DNA from 3 places in the Pseudomonas sp. JDS28PS106 genome. Region 3 is predicted to be linked to each of the others. Evidence: predicted binding sites of a transcription regulator. Region 3 holds the regulator's gene; each other region holds the start of a gene.

Region 1 (6,663 bases), on a different contig from region 3:
TCCAGATTGGGGCCGTCCAGAGTGGCCGCACCTGCCGTCTTCGGCACGCTGCCGAACTCTTCCATCGCCATGCGATTGGACGAGTTCCCGGCATCGGCGGCCAGCAGCGCGTCGATGTCCGCCTGCCCGCCTTCGCCAGCCTCGCCCAGGGCCGCAGCCCATTCATCGGCCAACGCCTGATCTTCAGCAGACGTCATTTCGTTTTCATCAGCCATTGGTTGTCCTCTGCGGGCAATGATTCAATTACGCAACAATTACCGGCACCGACGTTTGAGTCAGCGCCGCTCTATGGGTTCGATTACTTGCAGGGCCAGATTGCCCTTGTGCGAGCCGAGCTTGACCTTGAACGACGGCACGCCGTTAGCACGCATGATCAGCGCATCCGGCAGCTCGACCGGGATCACATCCCCTGGGCGCATGTGCAGAATGTCGCGCAACGGCAACTGGCGCTGGGCCACCGTGGTGGTCAAAGGCACCGAAACGTCCAGCACGTCTTCCTTCAATGCGTTGATCCAGCGCTCGTCCTGGTCGTCCAGATCGGACTGGAAACCGGCGTCGAGCATTTCGCGAATCGGCTCGATCATCGAGTACGGCATGGTCACGTGCAGGTCGCCGCCACCGCCGTCCAGCTCGATGTGGAAGGTGGAGATCACGACCGCTTCGCTCGGGCCGACGATGTTCGCCATGGCCGGGTTCACTTCCGAGTTGATGTACTCGAAGTTGACTTCCAGGATGGCCTGCCAGGCTTCCTTCAAATCGATGAACGCCTGATCCAGCACCATGCGCACCACGCGCAGCTCGGTCGGCGTGAACTCGCGCCCCTCGATCTTGGCGTGACGACCGTCGCCGCCGAAGAAGTTGTCCACCAGCTTGAACACCAGCTTGGCGTCGAGGATGAACAGTGCCGTGCCGCGCAAAGGCTTGATCTTCGCCAGATTGAGGCTGGTAGGCACATACAGCGAGTGGATGTACTCGCCGAACTTCATCACTTGCACCCCGCCGACCGCCACGTCCGCCGAACGGCGCAGCAGGTTGAACATGCTGATGCGGGTATAGCGCGCGAAACGCTCGTTGATCATCTCAAGGGTCGGCATGCGACCGCGGACGATCCGGTCCTGGCTGGTCAGGTCATAGCTTTTGACGCTGCCAGGCTCGGTAGGGCTTTCGGTCTGGACCATACCATCGTCGACACCATGCAACAGCGCGTCGATTTCGTCCTGGGACAGAAGGTCTTGCACGGCCATGTGGGGGTCCTACTGCAATACGAAGTTAGTGAACAGCAGCTGCTCGATCACAGTCTTGCCGAGTTCTTTCTGAGCCACTTCCTGAATGCTGGCGGTCGCTTTCTGACGCAGCATTTCCTGACCTACCGGCGTTGCCAGCGATTCGAAGGGAATCCCGGCGAACAGCATGACCAAGTTATTGCGGATGACCGGCATGTGCGCCTTGAGCGCTTCCATGTCGGCGGCATTGCGCGAGAGCATGGTGATGCTGACCTGCATGTAGCGCTGGCGACCGTTGGCATTGAAGTTGACCACGAACGCCGGAGTCAACGGCTCGTAGACCGCCACCGGCTTGACATCGGTCGCGGCGGCCGCGGCTGCCGGGTCCGGCGCGCTGTCGGATTTGTGCATGATGAACCAGGTTGCTCCCACCGACAAACCCACCGCGAGCAGTAACGCTACCACTGCGATAATGATGAGTTTGAGTTTTCCTTTGGAAGCTGGGTCTTTGGGTTCGTCGCTCTTCGCCATGCCAATAATCCGTCGCTATTGAGGGGATCTTCAATACATGACAGTGGCTGAGCAAGTGTTATGCCAGAGTTGTGCGGGGGGATACGAATGAGGGAACAGATAGAGAGGGAAGGCAATATCGCCAGCAAGCTGGCTCCTACGGAGGAGCCAGCTTGCTGGCGATGGTTACCGTTGATCAGGCGTAGTAGTCGATCTCGCTGGTCCCCACCACCCGCTGCACAGGCTGACTGACCGGCGCTGCAGCTTCGGCCACGGCACCGTCATCGCCGCTGTCACCGCCCGACAGCCTCGAACCGCGACCGCCACGCTGGGCACGGCTGGCCTGCTCTTGGGCTTGCTGTTGCGCCTGCTGCTGTGACTGGTCGGCAACGTTCACGTCAACCTGCCCCAGGCCTTGCTGAGTGAAGGAGTCGCGCAGCCGAGACATCTGGCTTTCCAGCGCTTCGCGAACGCCGAGGTGGGCGCTCATGAAGGTCACCTGGGTCTGCTGATCCGGCGCCATGTTGACGCGAATGTCGAGACGACCGAGTTCCGCCGGTTCCAGCTTGATTTCCGCCGACTTGAGGCTTTGGCTCGACAGATACATCACACGCTCGACGATACCTTCGCTCCAGCCGCTCTGGTGCATCGCCAAAGGCTGGCTGAGCAACGGCGTGGATGGCGCGGCGGTCCTGGCCGGCTGCGCGGCCTGACTCAGAGCCGCCAGACGCTCGGCGAAGTTGTCGACCCGCGTGTCGCCTGCCGCGCTCTTGACGTCCTTGAGGGCGTCGCCAATCAGGCTGGTGAAGGATTTGTCGCTGCTCTCGGTGCTGCTTTCATCCGACGCCTGCTGCTCGGTGAGCGCCGCCAGGTTATTGGCGAGGTTCTGAGTCGGGTCAGCTTCCGGATCGGCAGGCACATTGGCGGCAGCCTGATGGTTCTGCGGCGCAAAGTGCGTCTTGGCGTTGGCGCTTTCCAGCGCCAACTGCACGGCAGGCAGGTCCTTGAGCGGATCGGCGTCCGGGTCGAAGGAGTCTTCCACAACCGTCGCAACCGGCGCCGCATTCATGGCGGCCAGTACGGGAGCTGTATTCGCATCGGGCGCCGAATCGGTCACCAGTGCGACAGGCAGTTCCCCCGGAACCGGACCATCCGCAGTCAGCAGAGCCGGATCGAGCGAGTCGGTGCTGAGTGCGTCGCTTGCGGCCAGCGCCGCTTCGGACGTGTCCGCCTCATCACCGGCGGATTGCTCAGCGGTCGCTGCCGCCGAATCGGCAGGCAAGTCTTTGCCGCTTTCGGCAACGGTCGATTGAGAGCCGGCTGCGGGCTGGCCGGTATCGGCCTTGTCTTTGGCCGCCACAGGCTTGTTCTTTTCCGTGTCACGAGAAGTCTTCGCAGGGGCGTCCTGATGCTGAGCGACCTTGTCCCGCCCTTGTTGGTCATAGACGTTGGAGAAGCTGGAAGCCCCGTCCCTGCCAGCATCGGCTGGTTTTGAAGCGGTGTTGGCCATACCGGACCTGGAGGTCGCGGCAGTGCTGGCCTGGAGAAGCACATTAGTGGCGAGGGACATTTGAAACTCCGCAGAAAGCAGCTGGTTGCCCAAGCTACAGCAAGATCCGGGCCAATAAACGCTTGCGCGGTTTGTAGGAGCGGATTTATCCGCGAGATAGGCGTCCGAACCAGTGCGTCTCGTCGGATGTACCGGCGCTTCGCGGCTGAAGCCGCTCCTACCGAAGGGGGCTGGTATCAGCTGTTGTAGAGCCGCCGCTCGGCGATGAAAAGCCGGCGTACGGTCAGGTATTCGGCGTCGATCTGCTCGATCAGGCGCTCCAGCTCATCGCGCTTTCCCAGGCGGGACTGGTCCTCCAGTTGCCGGCATAGCTCGGACAATTTGAAAGCCCCCATATTGGCGCAGCTGCCCTTGAAGCTGTGCGCATTCAGGCTCAGCGCCTGCAAATCCGGCGCAGGGGAATGGCAGGCCGCGTGCAATTGCGCGACCCGTTGCTCGGAATCTTCAAGAAAGACGTCGAGCAAGGTCGGGTACTCACCTTCCATGACATCCTGCAAAGCGCTCAACACGCTGCTGTCCACATGAATCGACACTTGTTCGCTCCTTGATTCGCGGCCGATTATGCCATTGCGCTCCATGAAAACTCTACGCTGGCAGTCCGGCCATCGTCGCTCCAGCGGGCCTGTTGACCAAGTTCGCACACCAGCCGGATGCCCCGCCCGTACAGACTGTCGAGCGCCGGCGGCGTAGCCAGCACCTGCCGGGCGTCGAAGCCCCGACCGCTGTCTTCGATGCTGACCGTCAGCCGGCCGCCCTGCGCCACTGGCTTGACGCTGACATGCAAGCGGATGAAACCGCTGTCGAGCGCTGTCAGACGTTCGGCCCGCTGTTCATAGTAGCTGGCAAATCCGGCCGCATCATGTTTAAGCGCCGAATCGAGCCCTAAAACTCCGTGTTCGAGGGCATTGCTGTACAGCTCGGCGAGCACGCTGTGCAACGCGCTGGTCTGCGCGCGCAGTCCATGGACTTCCAATAGCAACTGCACGACGTACGGCAATGGGTTGAAGCGTTTGAGGGTCGCGGCGCGGAATTCGAAGCTGGCCGACCAGTCCAGCGGACTCGACGCCCCGCTGTCGGAATAGATCAAGGGCGGCGGCGTCGGCATCGCGGATTCGTCGGCAATGATTTCCAGCATGCTGACGTCATCCCGAGCCTTGCCGCCGAAGTCGTTCAGGGCCTGGAGTATTTCCTGGATCAGCAGCTCGGGTTCGCGATTGGCCGCCAGCACCTCTCGCAGGCGTTGCCCGCCAAATCGCTCGTCACAGCTGTTGGACGTGTCCAGCACGCCATCGGAGAGCAGAAAGATGCGGTCGCCCGGCGCCAGCGGATGCACTTCAGTGCGGGTGTCAAAGGCTTCGACGCTCAACACGCCCAGCGGCAAATGGCGGGATGCAAGCGGCGTCGATTCACGGCCATGGCCGCGCAACAGATAGCCCTCGGGGAGCCCGCCGTTCCATACCTCCACTTGCCGCTGGGCAATATTGACGCTTAGCAGCGTGGCGCAGCAGAACATGTCCACCGGCAGGATGCGCTTGAGCTTGGCGTTCATCTCGCGAAGGATTTCCGGCAGGCCGTAACCCTTGGTGGTCATGCCGTAGAATACTTCGGCCAAGGGCATGGCACCCACCGCAGCCGGCAGCCCATGGCCAGTAAAGTCGCCGAGCAATACGTGCATCAGGCCCGCAGGGGTATAGGCGGCCAGCATCAGGTCACCATTGAACAGCGCATAGGGCGATTGCAGATAACGGATATTTGACGCGCCCAGGCACCCGGAATGAGCCACCTGGTCGAACACAGCCTTGGCGACGCGCTGCTCATGCAGCAGGTATTCGTGGTGTCGGGCGATCTGATCGCGCTGTTGCAGAACGGTCTCCTGCAACAGGCGCAGGCGATTCATGGCGTTGATCTTGGCCGCGAGCACCACTGGGTTGTAGGGCTTGGAGATGAAATCGTCGCCGCCGGCTTCCAGGCAGTACGCCAAGGCTTCGCCTTCGGTAAGAGACGTCAGGAAAATGATCGGCACCAGCGACTCGCCGGCCATTTTCTTGATGCGCCGCGCCGCTTCAAAACCGTCCATGACCGGCATCATCGCGTCCATCAGTACCAGCTGTGGCCGCTCAAGCTCGAATACGGCGACGGCCTCGATGCCCGTCGCGGCGCTCAGTACCCGATGACCCAGCCGACCGATGATGGTCGACAGCAGCAGCCGGTCGCTGGGGCTGTCTTCGGCGATGAGAATGCACAGCCCCTTGGAAACGGTGCCCAAGGCGTCAGCTCAGCTGGAACAATTTGGAGAAGTTGGAAATGGTCAGGATCTTGATCACGTCAGGCGTGCAGTTGATCAGCCTGACGCGGGCCGTGTCCCCGCCGGCATGGTCGCGCAGCAAGAGCAGCATGCCCAGCGCAGAGCTGTCCAGATATTGGGTACCGCGCAGATCCACGACGTAGTTGAGGTTTCCGGGACGATCCTGATACGCCGCGCGAAAGTCCTGATGAGCACCGAAGTCGAAACGGCCCTCGACGAAGATCGTCAACTGCTGACGATCGGGGGAAAGCTCGGACGTGACAGTCATATTGATCCCTAATGTTTCATCACCGAGACACCCAAAGCTTAGAGGGTGTTTACAAAATAGGCGAACCAAAGGCCTCGAAGAGAAACCGGCCCGGATAACCGTTCAGACTTCATGGACCCGGTCGATCAGTCAGGCTCGTGACGTGGCAGGCGCTGGGATAACTCGTCCAGCAGCTTCTGCTCGCGCTTGTCTTCCAGACGACGAGCCTCGTCGATGTAGCGCTGTACCAGCTTGCGCAGCCCTTCCACCCGGGCGTAGGCCTCCTGCCAGGAGGTACGCGCCTTGTCGAGGTTGGACTGATGCCACTCCAGACTCTTGTTCTGCTGGGCGACGGCGGTGTCGAGCTGGCTGAGAAAGCGCTGGTAACCCATCATCCACTGCCCGGATACGCCACCACTGCCCTTCGCCAGCCACTGCTGCTGGTAGTCGTGACGGAACTGATCGAGCTCCTGCAGTTTGTTGAGGGCCAGATTGACCTGGCCCTGAAAATAGCCAAGCCGCTGCGCCGCGCTTCGCTCGGCGGCCTCGGCCATTTCCACCACGGGCGCCAGACGCGCCGCTCGACTCTGAGCCATCGGTCATCAGCCGCCAGGGGCCGGACCGAACACGGCCGCCAGCGCTTCGCCACTGGCCTGCATGCTCTCGTTGTCGCGCAGCCCCTGACGCTGATAACGCACCAGCGCCGGTTGCAGGGCGATGGCCATGTCAGTCTCCCGGTCACCGCCGGCCACGTAGGCACCGACGCTGATCAGGTCGCGCGTCTGCTGATAGCGCGACCACAATTGTT
Region 2 (6,663 bases), on a different contig from region 3:
TGATGGACGTGGCGCGGGACAACGATCGGCTGTTCGAAAAGACCCGTCGCCTCAATCTTGCGTTGATGGATGCCACCAGCCTCGACGAGCTGATCATTGCCGTTGAAGACAGCCTGCGTCAGGACTTCAAGGTCCCCTTCGTCAGCCTGATTCTGTTCAGTGACAACCCTGCCGCCGTCGGGCGCTGGACCAGCAGCGCCGAGGCTCAGAAGGCCATCGGCGGACTGATCGGCGAGAAGACGGTCTGCGGAGCGCTGCGCGAGCACGAGCTGGCGTTCCTGTTCGGCGCGGAGCAGAGCCAGGAAGTCGGATCGGCCGCCCTCGTGACCCTCAGCCACTTGGGTCTGCACGGCGTGCTGGCGGTCGGAAGTCGCGACCCTCAGCACTACAAAAGCTCGGTCGGTACGCTGTTCCTGGGTTATATCGCCGATGTGCTGAGCCGGCTGGTACCGCGTTTCACTCACTCCTTGCGCTCGGTCCGCTGAGGCATGGAGCGCCACCTGGATGCCTACTGCGTGCACCTGCGCAGTGAGCGTCAGGTTTCGCCGCATACGCTGGATGCCTATCGGCGTGACCTGAACAAGGTCGTTGCCTGGTGCGAGCAGGCCGGCGTCGCCAGTTGGGCGGACCTGGATATCCAGCATCTGCGCAGTTTCGTCGCCCGCCAGCATCATCAGGGACAGTCGTCCCGAAGCCTGGCTCGCCTGCTTTCGGCGGTACGCGGTCTGTACCAGTACCTGAACCGTGAAGGTATCTGCGAGCATGATCCGGCTAACGGGCTGTCTCCGCCCAAGGGCGAGCGCCGGCTGCCCAAGACGCTGGACACTGATCGCACCGCGCAGTTGCTCGATGGCGGCGTTGAAGATGATTTTCTGGGCCGTCGCGATCACGCCATTCTCGAACTGCTGTATTCCTCCGGGCTGCGGTTGTCTGAACTGGCCGGACTGAACCTTGATCAACTCGATCTGGGTGCCGGGCTGATACAGGTGCTTGGCAAGGGCAGCAAGACACGCGTCCTGCCTGTGGGCAGCAAGGCTCGCCGGGCGCTGGAGGCCTGGTTACCGTTGCGCGCATTGACCAACCCCAGAGACGACGCAGTATTCGTCAGCCAGAAAGGTACTCGTCTGGGGCCGCGGGCTATTCAAGTGCGGCTTCGGACCGCCGGAGAGCGCGAACTGGGGCAAAACCTGCATCCGCACATGTTGCGTCACTCGTTCGCCAGCCATCTGCTGGAGTCGTCGCAGGATCTGCGCGCCGTCCAGGAGTTGCTCGGCCATGCCGATATCAAGACCACGCAGATCTATACCCATCTAGACTTCCAGCATCTGGCGTCGGTATACGATGGCGCCCATCCCCGCGCCAAACGCAAAGGATCTGCCCATGATTAAGCTCATCACGTTCGATCTGGACGACACGCTCTGGGACACCGCCCCGGCGCTGGTCGGCGCCGAGGCCGCATTGCGCGACTGGCTCACCGAGCATGCACCGCTGCTGGGGCCGGTGCCGGTCGAGCATCTGTGGGAAATCCGCACGCGGCTGATCGAGGCCGAGCCCTCGTACAAACATCGCATCAGCGCCCTGCGCCGTCAGGTGCTCTATCACGCGCTGGAAGACGCGGGCTATGACGCTGAGCAAGCACAAGACCTGGCCGAGCAGAGTTTCGAAGTGTTCCTTCACGGGCGGCATCAGGTGCAGATATTTCCGGACGTGCAACCGACCCTGGAAATCCTCGCCAAGACCTTCATGCTGGGTGTCATCACCAACGGCAACGCAGACGTGCGCCGGCTGGGTCTGGCCGATTACTTTTCGTTCGCCCTGTGCGCCGAGGATCTTGGAATCGGCAAACCCGATCCCGCGCCCTTCCTCGAAGCGCTACGTCGAGCCAACGTCGACGCCAGCGTGGCGGTGCATATCGGCGACCACCCCAGCGACGACATCGCCGGCGCCCAGCAAGCGGGCATGCGCGCCATCTGGTACAACCCGCAAGGCAAGGTGTGGGACGCTGACAGACTGCCGGATGCGGAGATCCACAACCTGTCGCAGTTGCCGGAGGTTCTGGGTCGCTGGGCGTGAATCCGTAAGACTTACCCGCTGCGCTTCCCTTTGTAGGAGCCACCGGGGCGGCGTTCCGCCTTGCTGGCGATAAACAATGACGCGTACTGCCTGAAAAAACGTGCACGGTTAATCGCCAGCAAGCTGGCTCCTACGACGGGCAATGCGCAAAAAAAAGCCCGCAGCGACAGCGGGCTTTTTTCATACGACCTTACTGCCCTCAGATAGGGCGGCTGCCGTATTTGTTGTCAGGCTTCTTGGGCGGATCGGCGACCACGTTGGGTTCCACTTCCTGCACCTTGCCACCCCGAGCCAGGAATTCTTCCATGGCGCGGGCAAGAGCATCACGCTCCTTGTTCTTTGCTTCTACGCTGGGCAGCTCATCGACCGATATTGCAGCCTTGGCCTTGCCCTTGGCGGGTGTGGCCGCAACTTCAGCACCGTCATCAGCGTCGGAGGCGTCGTCTTCGGGAGCAGCAGCAAGCTCCTCGCCGTCGTCCTCGCCTTCCAGGTCATCTACCAGATCATCGTTGTCGTCGTCGCTCATGTTCTACCTCATGACTTGCGAAAGCAGATTAGTTATAGCCCAGCAGCCTCAAAATCCAAGGCTGTCGGAAAAAATTCAAAATCGCCTTGTCTGGCGATCATGTCCAGTCACCCTGAAGGGTGGCCAGGACGTTGCGGGCGCCGCCTGAATCACGGTGCTCGCCCAGATAGATACCTTGCCAGGTACCCAGCGCCAGTCGTCCTGCCGTTACCGGCAAAACCAACTGGCAACCCAGCAGACTGGCCTTGAAGTGCGCCGGCAAGTCATCAGGACCTTCGTCGTTGTGTTCGTAACCGCTGGCGCCCTGCGGTACCAGACGGCTGAAAAAACGCTCGAAATCACGACGTACCGCCGGATCGGCGTTCTCGTTGACGGTTAACGAGGCCGAGGTATGTTGCAGCCACAAGTGCAGCAGGCCGACACGGCAACCGCGCAACTCGGGCAAGCCGGCGAGCAGCTCGTCAGTGACCAGATGAAACCCGCGAGGTCGAGCCTTGAGGGTAATTCTGGATTGATGCCACATACCGTTCTCCGTACGTTCGGCGCGCATTCTAACTCGCCTGCAAAAAAAGCAAAGCTCACAATACTGCGGCTTTCGGACGAGTTGACAGCAACCTCTGGGGTTCCTCTGGATGGACCTTGTCGAACCGCTGGAATCCGTTACGGCGGCAACATCAATGACAGCGCGAACCGGCAGTTGATTCACATGAGGCAGACAAAAAAAATGCCCGGAGACCGGGCATTTTCGTTTTCGCAACAGTAGCCGCTTACAAGTTGTAGCCACGCTCGTTGTGTTGCGCAAGGTCCAGTCCGACAGACTCTTCCTCGTCGGTGACACGCAGCCCCATCACCACGTCCAGCACCTTGAGGATGATGAAGGTCACGACAGCGGTGTAGACCACTGTGAAGGCGACGCCTTTGAATTGAATCCAGACCTGTGCGCCGATGTCGGTCACGGCACCGAAGCCGCCCAGTGCCGGGGCCGCGAATACGCCGGTGAGGATCGCGCCAACGATGCCGCCGACGCCGTGCACGCCGAAAGCGTCCAGCGAGTCGTCATAGCCCAGCTTGCGCTTGAGGGTCGTGGCGCAGAAGAAGCAGATCACGCCGGAAGCCAGGCCGATCACCAGAGCACCCATCGGGCCAGCGGTACCGGCGGCCGGAGTGATCGCGACCAGACCGGCAACCACGCCGGAGGCGATGCCCAATGCGCTTGGCTTACCGTGGGTTACCCATTCAGCGAACATCCAGCCCAGTGCCGCCGCGGCGGTTGCGATCTGGGTAACCAGCATCGCCATGCCCGCAGTGCCATTGGCTGCCGCGGCGGAGCCGGCGTTGAAGCCGAACCAGCCGATCCACAGCATGGCCGCGCCGACCAGGGTGTAACCCAGGTTGTGCGGAGCCATCGGGGTGGTCGGGAAACCTTTACGCTTGCCCAGTACCAGGCACGCGACCAGACCGGCGATACCGGCGTTGATGTGAACCACGGTACCGCCCGCGAAATCCAGGACACCCCAGTCCCACATCAGGCCGCCCACGCCGCCCCAGACCATGTGGGCGATCGGTGCGTAGACCAGCGTGAACCAGATGCCCATGAACACCAGCATCGCGGAGAACTTCATGCGCTCGGCAAAGGCACCGACGATCAGCGCCGGGGTGATGATGGCGAACGTCATCTGGAAGGTGACGAATACCGCTTCCGGAAACAGGGCGGCGGAGCCAGTGATGCTCGATGGCGTGATGCCCGCCAGGAACGCCTTGCCCAGACCTCCGAAGAAGGAATTGAAGTTGACGACGCCCTCTTCCATGCCGGTCGTGTCGAATGCCAGGCTATAGCCGTATACGACCCAGAGAATGCTGATCAGGCCGGTGATGGCAAAACATTGCATCATCACGGAAAGAACGTTTTTCGAACGAACCATGCCGCTGTAGAACAGCGCCAGGCCCGGAATGGTCATGAACAGGACCAGTGCGGTCGCGGTCAGCATCCAGGCGGTATCGCCGGAATTGAGCACAGGTTCGGCAACCGGGTCAGCCGCCAGGGCCATACCAGGTAATGCGAGGGACAACAGGGCTCCTAGCCCTGCGAATTGACGCAGAGTCATATTTTTTCTCCTGGGGCTTTGGAGGGTGCTTACAAAATGGCTGCGCTTGCTCGCCTATTTGTAAACACCCTCTTGGGGGTGGCGGCTTAAATCGCGTCGGTATCGGTTTCGCCGGTACGGATGCGAATGGCCTGCTCGAGATTCACCACGAAAATCTTGCCGTCGCCGATCTTGCCGGTGTTGGCCGCTTTGGTGATGGCCTCGATCACGCGATCCAGATCCTTGTCGTCGATGGCGACATCGATCTTCACCTTGGGAAGGAAGTCGACTACGTACTCAGCACCGCGGTACAGCTCAGTGTGACCCTTCTGGCGACCGAAGCCTTTGACCTCGGTGACGGTGATGCCCTGCACGCCGATTTCCGACAACGACTCGCGAACGTCGTCCAGCTTGAACGGCTTGATGATTGCAGTGACTAGCTTCATGAAACTTTCTCCCGAATTGATGGACTTGCCCCAGGAAAACAAACCCGACTCAAGTCTAAGCGCAGTGCCTGGCTTTGTAACGCGTCGGTCGCCGGATGAGCCGGACCAACTCCAGAAAACCGCTTCTGACGAAACATTCCCCGCTCCGCCTGCCGCACTGCCTTAGTCACAGCGACTGCATCAGTGCATGGGTCACTTGCCTCTAAGCAGAAAGCTTGCCAGTTCATGCGCAGCCATGAAAACCGGGCCACCCGACCGATTTACATAGGCTGGAAGGTCGCTTGTAGCGACTGTGCGCACAACAATAGTGCGCGCGTGCACGCCTGACTGCCCGATAGTTGTGCATGGGGATGGCTGAAAAATGGCCTGGGCAGGGCGTGCTACACTGCCGCCCAATCTGAATCGGGAGAATGCACATGCTTGCGCCAAAAGCTTTTCTGGACGCCTTGAGCGGCCACGCCTCTCGCCTGTTCAATGGCGAGAACCCTCTGCCTCGTAACGAATTCGAAACCCAGTTCAAGGCGCTGCTGCACAGTGCTTTCAGCAAGCTGGATATGGTCAGCCGCGAAGAATTCGACAGCCAGATGGCCGTCCTGGCCCGGACTCGCGCGCGCCTGGAGGCGCTGGAAGCCAAGGTGGCAGAAATGGAAGAAAGAACCGCCGCATCGACCGAGGCGGATCGCCTGTCCGACCCTCGCTGATTCGCACGTCTCGTTTTGGAACGCCATCTGCCCCTCATGATGGCGTTTACACTCTGTAGCCATTCCCTCGCTCGCCCTGCCCTTGAATGTCGCACGATGGCCTGTGTCGCACTTTCAAGGAACGAATCATGTCTCTGGCCATTGTTCACAGCCGAGCCCAGGTGGGCGTGGAAGCCCCTGCCGTAACCGTCGAAGCTCACCTTGCCAACGGTCTCCCGGCGCTGACGCTGGTGGGCTTGCCCGAAGGCGCGGTCAAGGAAAGCAAGGACCGGGTGCGCAGCGCCATTCTCAATTCCGGACTGGATTTCCCGGCCCGTCGCATCACGCTCAACCTGGCGCCGGCGGACCTGCCCAAGGATGGCGGGCGCTTCGATCTGGCAATCGCCCTGGGCTTGCTGGGCGCCAGCGGGCAAGTGCCACTGACGGCGCTGCAGGATATCGAGTGCCTTGGCGAGCTGGCGTTGTCGGGCGCGATTCGTGCTGTGCAGGGCGTGTTGCCGGCGGCGCTGGCGGCTCGTAATGCGGAGCGCACGCTTATAGTGCCGGCGGCGAATGCCGAGGAGGCCTGTCTGGCCTCTGGATTGCGCGTCATTGCCGTCAACCACCTGCTGGAGCTGGTCGCGCATTTCAACGGCAGAACACCGATTGCGCCGTATCAGGCGCACGGCCTCATTGCTCGAGCACGGCCTTACCCCGATCTCAACGAAGTGCAGGGCCAGATCGCTGCCAAGCGAGCACTGGTGGTCGCTGCGGCAGGCGCCCATAACCTGCTGTTCAGTGGACCGCCAGGAACCGGCAAGACTCTGCTTGCCAGCCGCTTGCCCGGTCTGTTG
Region 3 (6,663 bases):
AGTCGGCGATGCTCGCCGTCTCGCCGAGGTCATGGGATACGACGATACTGGTGATGCCCAGCGCGTCGTTCAACAGACGGATCAGGCGAACCAGCACGCCCATGGCGATAGGGTCCTGACCGACGAACGGCTCGTCGTACATCAGAATCCGGGGATCCATGGCGATGGCGCGGGCCAGCGCCACCCGGCGCTTCATGCCGCCCGACAGTTCGTCCGGCATCAGTTCCACCGCCCCGCGCAGGCCTACCGCCTGCAGCTTGAGCAGAACGATGTCGCGGATCATGTCTTCCGGCAGCTCGGTATGCACCCGCAGCGGAAAGGCCACGTTTTCGAAGACATCCAGGTCGGTGAACAACGCACCGCTCTGGAACAGCACGCCCATCTGCTTGCGGGCATCGAACAGATCACCGCGCGACAGTTCGGGCAGGTTCTGGCCATTGACCCACACCTGGCCGGCACTGGGACGCAACTGCGCGCCCATCAGACGCAGCAGGGTCGTCTTGCCGCTGCCGGAAGGCCCCATGATGCCGGTCACCTTCCCGCGCGGAATACGAATATCGACATTATTGAAAATGCTGCGCGTCCCTCGTTTGAAGGAAAGTCCTTTCAACTCGACCGCGTAGGCGTCATCGGCACTCATCTAAACTCCTTGCGATGCGGCTCCGCCGCCTGAACACCGACCATTCCGGGCCCGCGTCGTCCGGGCGGGCCGAACAAGCGGCGAACTATATCATTCGATGAGAGGCCACCCAAGAAGAGAACCCGAACGCCGATGAATATCCGATACGGTTGTGTGATGGCTATCAGCAATATCCCGACCCGTGGCGCATACGACCCGGAATTCGACCGTCGTCGACGAAAACTGCGACGATCAGAGGTGAGTGAATCGCTCATTACCGCTATAATCCCCGCCTTTTAGCAGCCTGACCGTTCAAACCCATGACTCGATCCAGCGACCTGATTCAATCTGCTCAGCGCACCATCCGTCTCGAAATCGAAGCGATCAACGGTTTGCTCGCTCATATCGACACGGATTTCGTGCGAGCGTGCGAAATGATTCTGGCCAGCACCGGACGGGTCGTGGTCGTAGGCATGGGCAAGTCGGGGCATATCGGCAACAAGATCGCCGCGACGCTGGCGAGCACCGGCACCACGTCGTTCTTCGTGCATCCCGCCGAAGCCAGCCATGGCGACATGGGCATGATCACTCGCGACGACATCATCCTGGCCTTGTCCAATTCGGGCACCACCAGCGAGATCGTCACGCTGCTGCCGCTGATCAAGCGCCTGGGCATCAAGATGATCAGCCTGACCGGCAATCCGGAATCGACGCTGGCAAAAGCGGCCGACGTGAATCTCAACGTCGGCGTGGAGCATGAAGCCTGCCCGCTCAATCTCGCGCCGACGTCCTCCACGACCGCCGCGCTGGCGATGGGAGACGCCCTGGCAGTGGCACTGCTGGAAGCTCGCGGTTTCACGGCCGAGGACTTCGCGTTCTCGCACCCCGGTGGCGCGCTGGGGCGCCGCCTGCTGCTCAAGGTCGAGAACGTCATGCACAGCGGAGACGCCCTCCCGGTGGTCCAGCGTGGCACGCCATTGCGCGACGCTCTGCTGGAAATGACCCGCAAGGGCCTGGGAATGACTGCGATCGTCGAAACGGATGGTAAGCTGGCAGGCATCTTCACGGACGGCGACCTGCGCCGCACGCTCGACCGTCCGCTGGACATCCGTCAAAGTGCCATCGATGAAGTCATGACCGTGCACGGCAAGACCGTGCGCCCCGAAATGCTGGCCGCCGAAGCCCTGAAGATCATGGAAGATTCGAAGATCAGCGCGCTGATCGTCGTCGACCGCGAAGACCGCCCTGTCGGGGCGTTCAATCTGCAGGATCTCTTGCGCGCAGGCGTCATGTAATGGAAGGTATCCCGATGACCGAAGAATTGATGCAACGCGCCAGGCCGATCAAGCTGGCGGTATTCGATGTTGATGGCGTGCTGACCGACGGCCGCCTGTATTTCCTGGAAGACGGCAGCGAGTTCAAGACCTTCAACACGCTGGACGGACACGGCATCAAGACGCTGATCGCGTCGGGCGTTACCACGGCCATCATCAGCGGTCGCAAGTCGCCGGTCGTCGAACGTCGGGCGAAAAACCTCGGCATCGCGCATCTGTTTCAAGGACGCGAAGACAAGCTGGTGGTACTCGATCAATTACTCGCTACACTCGGCCTGACCTACGAGCAGGTCGCTTACCTGGGCGACGATCTGCCGGACCTGCCGGTCATTCGCCGCGTGGGGCTGGGCATGGCGGTCGCCAACGCCGCCAGCTTCGTGCGCCAGCATGCCGACGGGGTGACCCAGGCGCGAGGCGGTGAAGGTGCCGCGCGCGAGTTCTGCGAACTGATTCTGAGCGCTCAGGGCAATCTGGAAGCGGCCAACGCCGCTTATCTATAGAAGCCGACCATACAGAGCCCACTATGTTGTTCAGTAAAAAGATCCGCAAGTTTCTGGTTTTCGGCAGCATCGCCCTTCTGGTGGCGGCCGCCGGATACTGGAACGTCAGCCCGGAAAGCTTCATGGACCAGCCGGCCGTCAGCGGCGACGAGGCTGCGATCGACTATTACGCGCTCAATGCGCGCAGCGTGCAGTACCTGCCGGACGGCAAGCTGCAATACGAGATGACCGCTGACAAGGTCGAGCACGTCAAGGCCACCGACGTGACCCTGCTAACCACTCCCGACCTGCAAATGTACCGCGGAACGCTGTTCCCTTGGCACGTTCAAAGCAAGCGGGGCGAAGTGTCGCCAGGCGGCACCGAAGTCGAATTGATCGACTCGGTTCGCATCGCCCGAACCGACGAAAAGAAACGTACGACTATCATCACCAGTAGTCGCATGACCGTATTCCCGCAGAAGCAATATGCGCAGACCGAGCAAGTCGTTAAAATCGACGCGGCCGGCGGTGCGACCACGGCCAAGGGAATGAAAGCGTATTTGAACGACGGCAGGATGGACCTGCTGTCCAACGTAAGAGGACAGTATGAGGCTCGTTAAAACCCTTCCTTTCTTGCTCGGCCTGAGCGCAGCACTGGGAAGCGCGAGCGCCTGGTCCCTGCCGACGGACCGCGATCAGCCGATCCACATCCAGTCCGATGATGCCCAGCTCGATGACAAGCGCGGCGTTGCGACCTACAAGGGCAACGTCATCATCACCCAGGGTTCGATGAAGATCACCGGCAACACCGTGACCATCACCCGTAATGCCCAAGGTGAAGTCGATGTGTTCACCTCCGTGGGTAATCTGGCCTATTACGAGCAGAAACCGTCGGTGGACAAGCCGATCGTGCAGGCCTACGCCGTGACCATCCAGTACTACGCGGCCCAGGATCGTATCGTCCTGATCGACAAGGCCAAGGTGATCAACGACGGCAATACGTCCGAAGGCGAGAAAATCGTCTACGACACGGTTCGTCAGATCGTCAGCGCCGGCCGCGCCAGTGGCACCAAGGTGACTGCGCCGCGTCCGCGTATCGACATGGTCATCCAGCCTAAGAAAAAATCCGAACAACCGCAGAAGGCCCAGTAAATGGCGACGCTTAAAGCCCAGCATCTGGCCAAGAGCTACAAGAGCCGCCAGGTCGTGCGCGATGTGAGCCTGTCCATCGAAAGCGGTCAGATCGTCGGCCTGCTCGGCCCCAACGGCGCCGGCAAGACCACCTGCTTCTACATGATCGTCGGACTGGTGCAGGCGGATCAGGGCCGCGTCCTGATCGACGACCTGGACGTCAGTCATCAGCCCATGCACGGCCGCGCTCGCGCCGGCATTGGCTATCTGCCTCAGGAAGCCTCCATCTTCCGCAAGCTGTCGGTGGCGGACAACATCATGGCGATTCTCGAGACCCGCAAGGAGCTCGATACCGCCGCGCGCCGCAAGGAGCTGGAAAGCCTGTTGCAGGAATTCCACATCACGCACATCCGCGACAACCTCGGCATGAGCCTGTCCGGCGGCGAGCGTCGCCGGGTCGAGATCGCGCGGGCGCTGGCTACCGCACCAAAATTCATCCTGCTGGACGAACCGTTCGCGGGCGTCGATCCGATCTCGGTCGGCGACATCAAACAGATCATCCACCACCTCAAGGCCAAGGGGATCGGCGTGCTGATCACCGACCACAACGTCCGTGAAACCCTGGATATCTGCGAAACCGCCTACATCGTCAACGACGGACAGCTGATCGCCGAAGGCAATGCCGAAACCATTCTGGCCAACCAGCTGGTGAAAGAGGTTTACCTCGGCCACGAATTCCGTCTGTAACAGCTCTGGAGTGCCCTTCTCGCTTGAGGGGCTTGACAACTTTTTATTTGTCACGACGCTCTAGGCAAAGCTTTAGGTTTCAGGCATATAATTTGCTTGTGATGGCGCTTCGGCGCTCTGTAGTGGATGGCGCATGTGCGCCGGCGAATAAGGTGTTAAGCCCCTGCCATGAAACCATCGCTAGTCTTGAGAATGGGCCAGCAGCTGACGATGACGCCTCAGCTGCAACAGGCCATCCGCTTGCTCCAGCTGTCGACTCTGGATCTCCAGCAGGAAATCCAGGAGGCGCTGGAATCCAACCCTATGCTGGAACGCCAGGAAGAAGGCGACGATTTCGATACGTCCGATCCACTGGCCGACAATATCGAGCAGGCGCCCGCCGCGGAAATTCCCGAGCCGACCTTCCAGGAGTCCACGACGTCCACCGTGGACAACCTCGAAGACGGTGAATGGAGCGAGCGCATTCCCAACGAGCTGCCGGTCGATACCGCCTGGGAAGACGTCTACCAGACCAGCGCCAGCAGCCTGCCCGGCAACGATGATGACGAGTGGGATTTCACGACCCGCACCTCGGCGGGCGAAAGCCTGCAGAGCCATCTGCTGTGGCAGCTCAACGTCGCGCCCATGTCCGACAAGGACCGGCTGATCGCCGTCACGCTCATCGACTGCATCAATAACCAGGGCTATCTGGACGAAACACTGGATGAAATCGTCGAGTCGTTCGATCCGGAACTGGATGTCGAGCTCGATGAAGTCGAAGCCGTCCTGCATCGCATTCAGCAGTTCGAGCCGGCCGGCATTGGCGCGCGCAATCTGGGCGAGTGCCTGTTGCTGCAACTGCGTCAGCTCCCTGCCAAGACTCGCTGGCTGGCCGAAGCCCAGCGCCTGGTCACCGACTTCATCGATCTTCTGGGCAGTCGCGACTATTCACAGCTGATGCGGCGCATGAAGCTCAAGGAAGACGAGCTTCGCCAGGTCATCGAGCTGGTCCAGAGCCTCAACCCGCGGCCCGGCTCGCAGATCGAGTCGACCGAACCCGAGTACGTCATTCCTGACGTGATCGTGCGCAAGGACAACGAGCGCTGGCTGGTGGAGCTCAATCAGGAGTCGGTGCCCCGGCTGCGAGTCAATCCTCAGTACGCAGGCTTCGTCCGTCGTGCCGACACCAGCGCCGACAACACTTTCATGCGCAATCAGTTGCAGGAGGCTCGCTGGTTCATCAAGAGCCTGCAAAGCCGCAACGAAACTCTCATGAAAGTCGCGACCCAGATCGTCGAGCACCAGCGCGGCTTCCTGGAGTACGGCGATGAAGCCATGAAACCGCTGGTTCTGCATGACATCGCCGAAGCGGTAGGCATGCACGAGTCGACGATTTCGCGCGTCACCACCCAGAAATTCATGCACACGCCCCGGGGCATTTACGAGCTGAAATACTTCTTCTCCAGCCACGTAAGCACTTCCGAGGGAGGCGAATGCTCATCCACGGCGATCCGCGCGATCATCAAGAAACTGGTTGCCGCTGAAAATCAGAAAAAGCCGTTGAGTGATAGCAAGATCGCTGGTTTACTGGAGGCACAAGGCATTCAAGTAGCCCGCCGCACAGTCGCCAAATACCGCGAATCCCTCGGGATCGCACCGTCCAGCGAGCGAAAGCGACTGATGTGATGCAGGCCGCGCCACAGCGTTCCAGCGGCGGGTTCTTCCCGCCTCTATATGCACTGGCAAAGGAGAAAGCTGTATGCAAGTCAACATCAGTGGACACCAACTGGAAGTGACCCAGCCTCTGCGAGAGTACATGGAGCTCAAGCTCCGCAAGCTCGAAGGACATTTCGACAAGATTACCAACGTTCAGGTCATCATGACGGTCGAGAAGCTGAAGCAGAAGGTGGAAGCCACCCTGCACATCCCAGGTGGAGAAGTCGTTGCCAATGCCGAGCACGACGACATGTATGCAGCCATCGACCTGCTGACAGACAAGCTGGACAGACAATTGCTCAAGCATAAGGAAAAGCAGCAGAACATCCTCAAAGGTGCGACCGCTCGCTGACACTACTATTCACATGATCCGACTTGAAAACATACTGACCCCCGGCCGTTCCCTGGTGAACGTGCCGGGAGGCAGCAAAAAGCGTGTCCTCGAAACCATTGCCAACCTGATCGGGCGCGAAGTGCCGGACATGGATTCGCAAACGGTATTCGAAAGCCTCGTAGCCCGTGAAAAGCTCGGTTCCACCGGGTTTGGCAACGGTATCGCCATTCCCCATTGCCGCCTGCCTGACTGCGCCGCACCGGTCAGTGCGGTGATACATCTCGATGCTCCTGTTGAATTCGACGCCATCGATGGAGCGCCGGT

Evidence for each region. The regulator sigma-54, encoded in region 3, starts transcription at its own class of promoters, with help from an activator protein. The targets are predictions, from matches to a motif close to ANTGGCATNNANNTTGCTNT.
Region 1: TRP66_RS15865 (flagellar hook-length control protein FliK) is a predicted target of sigma-54. The motif match lies at 3,340-3,359, and genes of this name have one in related genera.
Region 2: glnK (P-II family nitrogen regulator) is a predicted target of sigma-54. The motif match lies at 5,333-5,352, and genes of this name have one in related genera.

The regions. Positions count from the first base shown of each region.
Region 1 is NZ_JBAJGT010000009.1:55,198-61,860, reverse strand. It holds gene fliN (flagellar motor switch protein FliN) at 1-215, opposite strand, end outside; gene fliM (flagellar motor switch protein FliM) at 276-1,244, opposite strand; gene fliL (flagellar basal body-associated protein FliL) at 1,254-1,754, opposite strand; gene TRP66_RS15865 (flagellar hook-length control protein FliK) at 1,930-3,303, opposite strand; gene TRP66_RS15860 (Hpt domain-containing protein) at 3,480-3,836, opposite strand; gene TRP66_RS15855 (SpoIIE family protein phosphatase) at 3,863-5,569, opposite strand; gene TRP66_RS15850 (STAS domain-containing protein) at 5,574-5,876, opposite strand; gene fliJ (flagellar export protein FliJ) at 6,002-6,451, opposite strand; gene fliI (flagellar protein export ATPase FliI) at 6,458-6,663, opposite strand, start outside.
Region 2 is NZ_JBAJGT010000006.1:96,153-102,815, forward strand. It holds gene TRP66_RS11815 (DUF484 family protein) at 1-485, shown strand, start outside; gene xerC (tyrosine recombinase XerC) at 489-1,388, shown strand; gene TRP66_RS11825 (HAD family hydrolase) at 1,381-2,073, shown strand; gene sutA (transcriptional regulator SutA) at 2,273-2,599, opposite strand; gene TRP66_RS11835 (secondary thiamine-phosphate synthase enzyme YjbQ) at 2,697-3,122, opposite strand; gene TRP66_RS11840 (ammonium transporter) at 3,367-4,704, opposite strand; gene glnK (P-II family nitrogen regulator) at 4,791-5,129, opposite strand; gene TRP66_RS11850 (accessory factor UbiK family protein) at 5,546-5,830, shown strand; gene TRP66_RS11855 (YifB family Mg chelatase-like AAA ATPase) at 5,959-6,663, shown strand, end outside.
Region 3 is NZ_JBAJGT010000005.1:175,849-182,511, forward strand. It holds gene TRP66_RS10125 (ATP-binding cassette domain-containing protein) at 1-640, opposite strand, end outside; gene TRP66_RS10130 (KpsF/GutQ family sugar-phosphate isomerase) at 940-1,914, shown strand; gene kdsC (3-deoxy-manno-octulosonate-8-phosphatase KdsC) at 1,914-2,453, shown strand; gene lptC (LPS export ABC transporter periplasmic protein LptC) at 2,480-3,052, shown strand; gene lptA (lipopolysaccharide transport periplasmic protein LptA) at 3,039-3,584, shown strand; gene lptB (LPS export ABC transporter ATP-binding protein) at 3,585-4,310, shown strand; gene TRP66_RS10155 (RNA polymerase factor sigma-54) at 4,479-5,975, shown strand; gene hpf (ribosome hibernation-promoting factor, HPF/YfiA family) at 6,049-6,357, shown strand; gene ptsN (PTS IIA-like nitrogen regulatory protein PtsN) at 6,371-6,663, shown strand, end outside.